One region of the Cupriavidus sp. a3 genome, then DNA from elsewhere that is predicted to be linked to it. Evidence: riboswitches for the same ligand, from Rfam matches in the RefSeq annotation. Region 1 holds a riboswitch; the other holds the start of a gene.
The links. Region 1 has a riboswitch for glycine ahead of ACAD63_RS31280 (D-amino acid dehydrogenase). Riboswitches for the same ligand answer to the same signal wherever they lie in the genome.
Positions count from the first base shown of each region.

Region 2: linked by a shared signal. The riboswitch ahead of gcvT (glycine cleavage system aminomethyltransferase GcvT) and the one ahead of ACAD63_RS31280 (D-amino acid dehydrogenase) in region 1 are both predicted to bind glycine.

Region 1 covers NZ_CP170644.1:2,087,024-2,092,325, reverse strand. Annotated here, with positions in the region: gene ACAD63_RS31295 (MaoC family dehydratase) at 60-518, shown strand; gene ACAD63_RS31290 (thiolase domain-containing protein) at 557-1,723, shown strand; gene ACAD63_RS31285 (Zn-ribbon domain-containing OB-fold protein) at 1,748-2,146, shown strand; gene ACAD63_RS31280 (D-amino acid dehydrogenase) at 2,280-3,545, opposite strand; glycine riboswitch at 3,600-3,730, opposite strand; glycine riboswitch at 3,731-3,832, opposite strand; gene ACAD63_RS31275 (TonB-dependent receptor) at 4,087-5,302, shown strand, end outside.
Region 2 covers NZ_CP170643.1:180,089-185,390, forward strand. Annotated here, with positions in the region: gene gcvP (aminomethyl-transferring glycine dehydrogenase) at 1-2,073, opposite strand, end outside; gene gcvH (glycine cleavage system protein GcvH) at 2,173-2,553, opposite strand; gene gcvT (glycine cleavage system aminomethyltransferase GcvT) at 2,653-3,780, opposite strand; glycine riboswitch at 3,875-3,999, opposite strand; glycine riboswitch at 4,021-4,107, opposite strand; gene ACAD63_RS00740 (glycine zipper 2TM domain-containing protein) at 4,177-4,407, opposite strand; gene ACAD63_RS00745 (UvrD-helicase domain-containing protein) at 4,673-5,302, shown strand, end outside.

The DNA.
Region 1 (5,302 bases):
GGCCGATCGCGCCGATCGCGCCCGCCGCGCCTGACCAGGCCTGGACCGACAGGAGCCTCATGCACAGCATTGCATCGCTCGACGACCTGCGCGCGCTTTGCGCCGCGCCCGCCGCCGTGAGCGAGTATTTCCCCATCGGGCAGGACGCCATCGATACCTTCGCCGAGCTGACGCATGACCGGCAGTGGATCTACGTGGACCCCGAGCGCGCCGCGGCGGATTCGCCATACGGCTGCACGGTCGCGCACGCCTTCCTGATCGTGTCGATGGTGTCGGCGGCGTTCGGGCAGTGCTTTACCTTTCCGGGCCGCAAGCTGGCGCTGAACTATGGCTTCGACCGGCTGCGCTTCACCGGCCCGGTGCCGGCCGGCGCGCGCGTGCGCGGCGCGTTCACGCTGCAGCAGCTCGACGAAGTCCGCCCCGGTGAAGTGCGCTGCCACTGGAAGGTAGAGATGCAGGTCGAAGGCAGCGAGCGGCCGGCCATGGTGGCGACCTGGCTGGTGCAGATGCGCTTCTGAAGTTCCCCAATATCAATCCCAAGCAGGACGAGACTCCCATGAGCATCAAAGGCAAGGCATATATCGTCGGGGCCTACGAGCACCCGACCCGCAAGGCGCCGGACAAGTCGGTGGCGCAGCTGCACGCGGAATCCGCGCGCGGCGCGCTGGCCGATGCCGGCCTGACCCTGGCGGACGTGGATGGCTACTTCTGCGCCGGCGATGCGCCGGGGCTGGGCGCCACCAACATGGTCGACTACCTCGGCCTGAAGGTGCGCCACGTGGACTCCACCGACACCGGCGGCTCCGCCTACCTGGTGCATGTCTCGCACGCCGCGCAGGCCATTGCCGCCGGCAAGTGCAACGTGGCGCTGATCACGCTGGCGGGCCGGCCGCGCTCCGAAGGCTCGACCGGCACGCAGGCGCGCAACTGGGGCGCCAACCTGCCGGACGCCCCGTTCGAGGCGCCGTTCAATCCCGTCACCGTCAACCTGTACGCGATGGTGGCGATGCGCCATATGTACGAGTACGGCACCACGCCCGAGCAGCTGGCATGGGTCAAGGTGGCGGCGTCGCACCACGCGCAGCACAACCCGCACGCGATGCTGCGCAACGTGGTCACGGTGGAAGAGGTGCTGAACTCGCCGTTGATCGCCGACCCGCTGCACAAGCTCGACTGCTGCGTGGTGTCCGACGGCGGCGGCGCGCTGATCGTGGCGCGGCCCGAGATCGCGGCCACGCTCAGGCGCCCGAAGGTGAAGATCATCGGCGCCGGTGAATACGTCAAGGGCCAGCTCGGCGGCGAGGTCGACCTGAGCTGGTCGGGCGCGAAGTTTTCCGGCGCGGCCGCGTTCGCTGAAGCCGGCGTGACCCCGGCCGACATCAAGTACGCCTCGATCTACGACAGCTTCACCATCACCGTGCTGATGCAGCTGGAAGACCTGGGCTTCTGCAAGAAGGGCGAAGGCGGCAAGTTCGTGGCCGACGGCAACCTGATCTCGGGCGTCGGCAAGCTGCCGTTCAATACCGATGGCGGTGGCCTGTGCAACAACCACCCGGCCAACCGCGGCGGCATCACCAAGGTGATCGAGGCCGTGCGCCAGCTGCGCGGCGAGGCGCATCCAGCGGTGCAGGTGAAGAACTGCGACCTGGCGCTGGCGCAAGGCACCGGCGGCTACCTGGGCTCGCGCCACGGCAGCGCCACCCTGATCCTCGAGCGCGAATAATGAACGATCGCCGGAGCAACTGACATGACGACCCCGCACACTCCCATGGCCTACAAGGCCCCGGACGAACAGCCCGACAACATCGAATTCTGGCAGGCCGCGCGCGAAGGCCGGCTGCTGGTCAAGCACTGCCAGTCATGCGGCAAGACGCACTGGTATCCGCGCACGCTGTGCCCGTTCTGCATGGGCGATACGGTCTGGAAGACCGCCAGCGGCCGCGGCACCATCTACTCGTACAGCGTCACGCGCAAGGCTGGCCCGCAGGCGTATTGCATTGCCTATGTGACGCTGGACGAGGGCGTGACCATGATGACCCATATCGTCGATTGCGATCTCGATGAGGTGCGCATCGGGCAGAAGGTGAAGGTCAGGTTCGCGCCCAGCGTGGATGGGGCGCCGGTGCCGGTGTTTGCGCCGGCCTGAGCGGTTCACGGCGGGCGATGGCGCTTCACTCCGTGGAGGCTCCCGCCCTCTCCCCCGTACCTCTCCCGCGAGCGGGAGAGGGGCTGGGGGAGAGGGCCAGCGCTGGCAATAGCGAGGCGCTCAACTGGCAATCTCAAGCCTTGGCAAGTCCCAGCGAGCCCACGCCCGAGACTTTCGGCTCAACCAGCGCCTGCGCCACCACCCCCGCCACCATATCCGCCGTCACCGCCGACAGCGTCCAGCCAAGGTGCCCATGCCCGGTGTTGTAGAACACGCACCGGGCCCGCCCCCGCCCAACACGCGGCAGCATATCCGGCAGCATCGGCCGCAGCCCCGCCCACGGCACCACGCTGCGCGTGCTGACGCCGGGGAAGCACTGCTGCACCCATTCCACCAGCGGCCGGATGCGGTCGGCGCGGATGTCGCGGTTGAAGCCGTTGAACTCCGCGGTGCCGGCCACGCGGAAGCGGTCGTCGCCCAGGCGGCTGGTGACCAGCTTGGTTTCATCGTCGAGCAGGCTGACGGTCGGCGCCGCGGTGCGGCTGCCCGCGTCGTTCAGGTTGACGGTGATGGAATAGCCCTTGACCGGATAGATGTTGACGCGGTCGCCCAGCCCGGCGGCCAGCGCGCGGCTGGCGGTGCCGGCGCAGATCACCGCGCCGTCGAAGGTCGAGGTGGCGCTGTCCGCGCCTTCCTGCACGGTCACGCTGGCGCTGCGGCCATCGGTGGTGACCTTGCGCACGTCCTCGCCGTAGCGGCAGTGCACGCCCATGCGCTCGATGGCGGCGGCCAGGCCGCTGGTGAACTTGTGGATGTCGCCGGTCGAATCGCTTTCGGTGAAATAGCCGCCGTAGTAGGTGCCGGCCAGCGTCGGCTCGATCGCGCGCATTTCCGCCGGCGTCACCGCGCGGCGCTCCAGCCCGCCCTGCGCCAGCAGCGCCGAGACGCGGCCCGCGTGCTCGAAGCCCGCCTTGTCGCGATAGATATGCAGGATGCCTTCGCGCTTGTGGTCGAAGTCGATGCCTTCCTGCGCCGCCCACGCGAACAGGTGCTCGCGCGCCGCGATGGCCAGGCGCGCGGTCTCGATGGTGTTGCGGCGGTAATGCGGGATCGAGGCGATGAACTCGGCGAACCAGCTCAGCTTGTGCCAGCTCGGGCGCGGGTTGACCAGCAGCGGGGCGTCGCTGCGCAGCATCCACTTCAGGCCCTTGATGATGGTGGACCAGTGCGTCCACACCTCGGCATTGGAGGCGGATAGCTGCCCGCCGTTGGCGAACGAGGTTTCCATCGCGGCGTAGCGGTGGCGCTCGAACAGGGTGACGGAGAATCCGCGCCGGGCGAGCGCGTAGGCCGTGGTGACACCGGTGATGCCACCGCCGATGACGGCGATTGTCTTCATGATCTGGCAGTCCAGAAACGTCGGGGTGGGAGCCCGCACGCGACATGCGTGGCGGACGCCCCCTCTGTTCCTGACCTGAGAGATTCACGACAGCCGCCGGTGGTGCCCGGGGGTACCGGTGGCGGGGGCCGCTTGCTCCTTCGGTATGCCGGCTGACGATGGCGGCATTCTTCAGAGTGCTGTGACGCGTGATACCGGTCCTTTTGCCTGAGAGTTTCCGGGGCGGTTGCTCCTTCGGCGCTGTCCGCGGCGGCTGCCGCCGGATCAGTCTCTCCCAGCATCACGTTGGCGCGAACGCCAATCCGCGCAAATCTAGAGACAAAGGCCGCAAGTGGATATGCGGGTAAACGCGAATAGAGCCAGTCGTGTTCGCATGGATGGGTCGAGTCGCTTCTTTACCGGCGCGGCGCTATGTCGCACTGCGTCAAGCCGACCCGCCCCCTAGAATGTCAGCACTCGCTACGCGGAGGAAGTGCGCCGTAGCACGAGCCGGATACGGCGCACCGGTCGGGCGAGCCAGAAGAACAGAAAAGGTATTCCAGTGAGAAGAAATCGGATTGCGCTGGCCGCCTCGGCCGCGCTGATGGGCCCCGGCATCGCCGGCGCGCAGCCGGATGAACCCGTCAGCGCGCCGCAGCCCTTGCAGGAAGTCGTGGTCTCGGCGAAGACCGGGCGCGGCGAAACGCCGGCCACGCCGCCCAATACGCCATCGCCCGCCTATGGCATCAGCGCCGCACGCATGGCGGACTTCAACGTGGTCAACACCGAAGACGCGCTCAAGTACGCGCCCAACCTCGCCGTGCGCAAGCGCTTCATCGGCGATATGAACTCGATCATCTCGGTGCGCAGCACTAGCTCGCGCCAGTCGGCGCGCGGGCTGGTCTATGCCGACGGCCTGCTGCTTTCCAACCTGCTGGGCTCCGATTTCACTTTCCCGCCGCGCTGGTCGCTGGTCAACGCCGCCGAGATCGAGCGCGTCGACGTGCTGTATGGCCCGTATTCGGCGCTGTACCCGGGCAATTCGCTGGGCGCGACCGTGCTGATCAGTACGCGCACACCGGAGAAGTTCGAGGGCGATGCCAGCGTGCAGCTATTCACGCAGCGCTTCAACCTGTACGGCACGCACGACAGTTTCAACGGCGTGCACGCCAACGCCTACGTGGGCGACCGCGCCGGGCCGTTCTCGTGGCTGGTCAGCGTCGACCGGCAGGACAGCAAGAGCCAGCCGCTGAGCTTCTACACCGCGGCGCGCTCCAGCGTGCGGGCGACTTCGGCCGACAAGCCCGTGACCGGCGCCTACTTCGACCAGGACCAGACCGGCGCCGACCGCACCGTGATGGGCGTCAACAGCGAGGGCGTCACGCACACCGTGCAGGACCAGCTCAAGCTCAAGCTCGGCTACGACATCACCAATACCCTGCAGGCGCAATTCACCGCCGCCTACTGGCAGCAGGACCGCTCCAGCGCCACCGGCAGCTACCTGCGCGATGCCGACGGCAACGTGGTGTCGAGCGGCCCGGTCAATATCGGCGGCCTCCGCTACGTGATCCCCGCCAACGCGTTTGCGCCGGGCAATGGCGAGGACGCGCGCTGGCTCTACGGCCTGTCGCTGCGCACGCGCAACGAGACCGGGTGGAATTTCTCCGGCGTGGCATCGCTGTTCGATGTCACCAAGGACATCAGCCGCACCGCCAGCACCGCGGGCAATGGCCCGGGCACGGTGACCTATGGCGACGGCACCGGCTGGCGCACGCTCG
Region 2 (5,302 bases), on a different contig from region 1:
CTGGCCGCCGTGCTTGTGCACGATCTCGCAGATCTGCTGCACGCCCTGCTCAAACACGCCGTGCGTGGACGGGTAGGTGATCATGATCGCAGCCAGGTTCTTGCTGTGCTGCTCGGCCTTCTTCGCCAGGTCTTCCAGGTCGACGTTGCCGTTCTCGTCGCAGGCCACCACCACCACCTTCATGCCGGCCATCTGCGCCGACGCCGGGTTGGTGCCGTGCGCCGACGACGGGATCAGGCAGATGTCGCGATGGCTTTCGCCGCGGCTGGCGTGATACGCATGGATGATCAGCAGGCCCGCGTACTCGCCTTGCGAGCCGGCGTTGGGCTGCAGGCTGACCGCGGCGTAGCCGGTGGCGGCGCACAGCATGGCCTCGAGCTGGTCGATCATCTCGCGGTAGCCCACGGTCTGGTCCAGCGGCGCGAACGGGTGGATCTGGCTGAACTCGGGCCAGGTCACCGGGATCATCTCGCTGGTGGCGTTCAGCTTCATCGTGCACGAGCCCAGCGGGATCATGGTGCGGTCCAGCGCCAGGTCCTTGTCGGCCAGCATGCGCAGGTAGCGCAGCATCTCGTGCTCGGCGTGGTGCGTATTGAACACCGGATGGGTCAGGTACTCGCTGGCGCGCGCCAGTTCGGCCGGGAAGGCGTCATTGATGGCGGCTTCGAGCTTGTCGAAATCGAGGCCCGCCGGCAGCGGCTTGCCTTGCGTGAAGATTTCCCACAGCGCAACCACGTCGTCGCGGGTGGCGGTCTCGTCCAGCGAGATGCCGACGCGCGTGGCGCCGGCATGGCGCAGGTTGATGCCGCGCGCGGTGGCGGCGGCATGGATGGCTTCGGTGTTGAAGCCGGTCTCCAGCGTCAGCGTGTCGAAGAAGGTGGCGTTGGTGCGGACGAAGCCAAGCTGCTCCAGGCCGGCGGCCAGCGTCGCGGCCAGGCGATGCACGCGCTGCGCGATGCGCTTCAGGCCCTGCGGGCCGTGGTATACGGCGTACATCGACGCCATCACCGCCAGCAGCACCTGCGCGGTACAGATGTTGGAGGTCGCCTTTTCGCGGCGGATATGCTGTTCGCGCGTCTGCAGCGCCAGGCGATACGCCTTGTTGCCCTGCGCGTCGACGGTCACGCCGACCAGACGGCCCGGCATCGAGCGCTTGAACGCATCCTTCACCGCCATGTAGCCGGCGTGCGGGCCGCCAAAGCCCAGCGGCACGCCGAAGCGCTGCGAGTTGCCCACGGCCACGTCGGCACCCCATTCGCCCGGCGCGGCGATCAGCGTCAGCGCCAGCAGGTCGGCGGCAGCCACCACCAGGCCCCCGGCGGCGTGCACCGCGTCGGCGATGGCGCGGTAGTCATTGATGTCGCCGTTCACGCCCGGGTACTGCAGCAGCACGCCGAAGGCGCCCGCAGCAGCGGCGTCGGCGGCGGGGCCGACCTTCACTTCGATATCCAGCGGCAGCGCGCGCGTTCGCACCACTTCCAGCGTCTGCGGCAGCACGTCGTCGGCGACGAAGAAGATACTGGAGTCGTGCTTGTTCACGCGCTGCAGCAGCGTCATCGCTTCGGCGGCAGCGGTGCCTTCATCGAGCATCGACGCGTTGGCGATATCCAGCCCGGTCAGGTCGGTGACCATCTGCTGGAAGTTCAGCATCGCTTCCAGGCGGCCTTGCGAGATTTCCGGCTGGTAGGGCGTGTAGGCGGTGTACCAGGCCGGGTTCTCGAAGATATTGCGCAGCACGACCGCGGGCGTGACGGTGTTGTAGTAGCCCTGGCCGATAAAGCTCTTCAGTACGCGGTTCTTGCGCGCCAGGCCGCGCAGCTTGGCCAGTGCGGCTTCCTCGCTCAGCGGCTCGGTGAACTCGCCCATCGGCATGCCGTCGCGGCGGCGGATGGCGGCGGGGATCACGGCATCGATCAGCGCGGCGCGGCTGTCGTAGCCGAGCACCTTCAGCATGTGCTGCTGTTCGGGGGTATCGGGGCCGATGTGGCGGGCGGCGAAGGCGTCGCGCGCCTCCAGTTCGGCCAGCGTGGGCCGGTTACCTTGGGCGGCGGTCATGGGAAGCGGGGCGTTCATTGGCAAGAACCTCGTGGGGAGCGCTGCGGCAGGTGGTCAGCCGTGCCGCGGCGCTGCAAATGCTGTGTGCCGATCCCGGGTGCGGGACCGGCGGGGCGATCAGGCGCCGACGCTGGCCTTGTACGCGTCGGCCGACATCAGGCCGTTGACGTCGTCGCTGTTGGCCGGCTTGAGCTTGAACAGCCAGGCGTCGAAGGCATTGGCATTGACGCTTTCCGGCTCGGCCGTGGCGGCTTCGTTGACGGCGATCACTTCGCCGGCCACCGGGGCGTAGATATCGGAAGCGGCCTTCACCGATTCCACCACTGCCAGCGCGTCGCCGGCACCGACCGACTTGCCCACTTCGGGCAGTTCCAGGAAGACGATGTCGCCCAGCGCATCCTGTGCGTGGTCGGTGATGCCAATGGTGAGCGTGCCGTCGGCTTCGACGCGCACCCACTCATGCGACTCGGTGTATTTGAGGTCGGCGGGGAAATTCATGAAGGTTCTCCGGATTCAGATCTGTTTCTTGTTGGGTGATGCCTGCCCGGCAACGCTGCCGGCAGGCGAGGGCGACCGTTGGGTGAGCGGATGTTTCCCTTAGCTCACGAGTGCCTTGCCATTACGCACAAACGGCAGTTTAACCACAGTCGCGTTGAGTTTGCGGTCGCGGATCTCCACCTGCACGGTGTCGCCGACGTTCACGCCCTGCGGCAGGCGCGCGAACGCGATCGATTGCGACAGCGAGGGGCTGAAGGTGCCGCTGGTGATTTCGCCGTCACCGGCGGCGGTGATGACCTTCTGGTGGGCGCGCAGCACGCCACCTTTGTCGCGCAGGATCAGGCCGAGGAATTGCTGGCGCGAGCCGGCCGCGGCCAGTGCCGCCTTGCCGGTGAAGTCGCGCTCGCTCTGCAGGTCGACGGTCCAGGCCAGGCCCGCGTCCAGCGGCGAGGTGCTGATATCCATGTCCTGGCCATACAGGTTCATGCCGGCTTCCAGGCGCAGCGTGTCGCGCGCGCCCAGGCCGGCCGGGCGCACGCCCGCGGCATTCAGTTTTTCCCACAGGCCGGCGACGCTGGCCGCCGGCACCACCAGCTCGAAGCCGTCTTCGCCGGTGTAGCCGGTGCGCGCGACCATGACTTCGCCAAGTGCGGGGTCCTGCACCACGACAGCGTTGAACGGCTTGAGCGCATCGGAAGGCTGGGTCGACGGGAAGGTACTCCACACCTTGGCGCGGGCGTTAGGGCCCTGCACCGCGACGATCGCCAGCGGCTGCGCGCCCGCGGGCGCAACATCTTCACGGCGCGGGGTGATGGTCACGCCGCTGCCGGTGGCGTCGTTGCGCGCACGGATCCAGTCGATATCGCCGACCGCGGTGCTGGCGTTGACCACCAGGCGGAAACGGTCCTCGGCAAAGAAATAGACGATCAGGTCGTCGATCACGCCGCCTTTTTCGTCGAGCATGCACGAGTACAGCGCCTTGCCCGGCGTCTGCAGCTTGTCGACGTTGTTGGCCAGCAGGCCGCGCAGGAAGGCGCGGGTATTGGGGCCGCTGAGGTCGACCACGCACATGTGCGACACGTCGAACATGCCGGCGTCGGTGCGCACGGCGTTGTGTTCTTCGATCTGGGAGCCGTAGTTGACCGGCATGTCCCAGCCGCCGAAGTCGACCATGCGGGCGCCGAGGGCGCGGTGGATGGCGTTGAGGGGCGTGGCCTGGAGCGTCATGGAATCCTCGGGGGCAATGTCGGGTTGCGAAAACAAAAAAGGGCCATCCGCCGCAACGATCGCTATGCCAATGGCCAAGCAATCCGCTGCGGCGGATGACCCCTCTGTCCTCGATACCTGAGAGATTACGAGGCGGATTCGTTGAATCCCGTCCTCGCGCGCCCCTTCGGTGGGCACGCTCGCCACGAATGGCGGGTGCCGCTCTCCAGAGTGCGGCATGCATCGTGTGCATGTTGCATGCCGATCCGAGCGGTCCGTGGTGCCTGAGAGTTTTCGGGTGATACCCCTTCGGCGGCGCAGATATGCGCGCTCTCCCGGTCGGATGCGCGCAATGTACGGGAGGGCCCTGCCTTTGTCAACGCGGCGGGCGCCCCCCGCCAGCAGCCATTCGCCCTATCAACGGCGATGGTCGTCGGTCATTACGTTACCGACCACGCCGCCCAGGGCGGCACCGCCCAGCGTGCCTGCGGCACTACCGTGCGTCAACGCAGCACCGCCGGCCGCGCCCACGCCGGCACCAATGACCGTGTTGCGCTGCTTCGGTGTCATGTCGGCACAGCCGGTGGCCAGGGCCGCAACGGCTATGCCGGCCATCGTCGCTTTGGAAAAGGCTCGTAGCATTTTCATGATGGGCTCCGAAAGTAACTTTGAGTACGTTCGGGACGCAGGTCTGCCATCCCGCCATACTGGTTAGAGGAGGGCCCGGACGCCCGGTTTTGGGACTTACCAAGTGTTACTTCGGTAACGTCCCCGCCCCCGGAAAAAGCGGTTCCCGCTGACTGATCAGGGCCGGCCCAGCGTGTTAACATGATTAGCTTTGCGTCCGGCGCCGCCCCATGTGGTGTACAGGGCGCGACGCCGCCCCGACCACCCCCCGCAAGCATTCCCGCGCATGAGCCACGGCCTCAACGCCGCCCAATCTGAAGCCGTCCGCTATCTGGACGGACCCTGCCTCGTCCTTGCCGGGGCGGGCTCGGGCAAGACCCGCGTGATCACGCAGAAGATCGCGCACCTGATCGAAGACAAGGGCTTCGAGCCGCGCCATATCGCCGCCGTCACCTTCACCAACAAGGCTGCCAAGGAGATGCAGGAACGCATCGGCAAGCTGATGGAAGGCAAGACCACGCGCGAGGGCAAGCGCATCCCGCTCAAGCAGCTCACAGTCTGTACCTTCCACTCGCTGGGCGTGCAGATTCTGCGCATGGAGGCGGAACACGTCGGCCTGAAGCCGCAGTTCTCGATCATGGATTCGGACGACTGCTTCGGCCTGATCCAGGAGCAGCTCGGCACCACCGACAAGAAGCTGATCCGCGGCGTGCAGAGCACGATCTCGCTGTGGAAGAACGGCATGGTCGACCCCGAGGCCGCGATCGCGCAGGCGGCCAATGCCGACGAGCACCAGGCCGCGCTGGTCTACCGCAACTACGTCGCCACGCTGAACGCGTACCAGGCGGTGGATTTCGACGACCTGATCCGCTTGCCCGCGGAACTGTTCGCGCGCAACGAAGCGGTACAGCTCAAG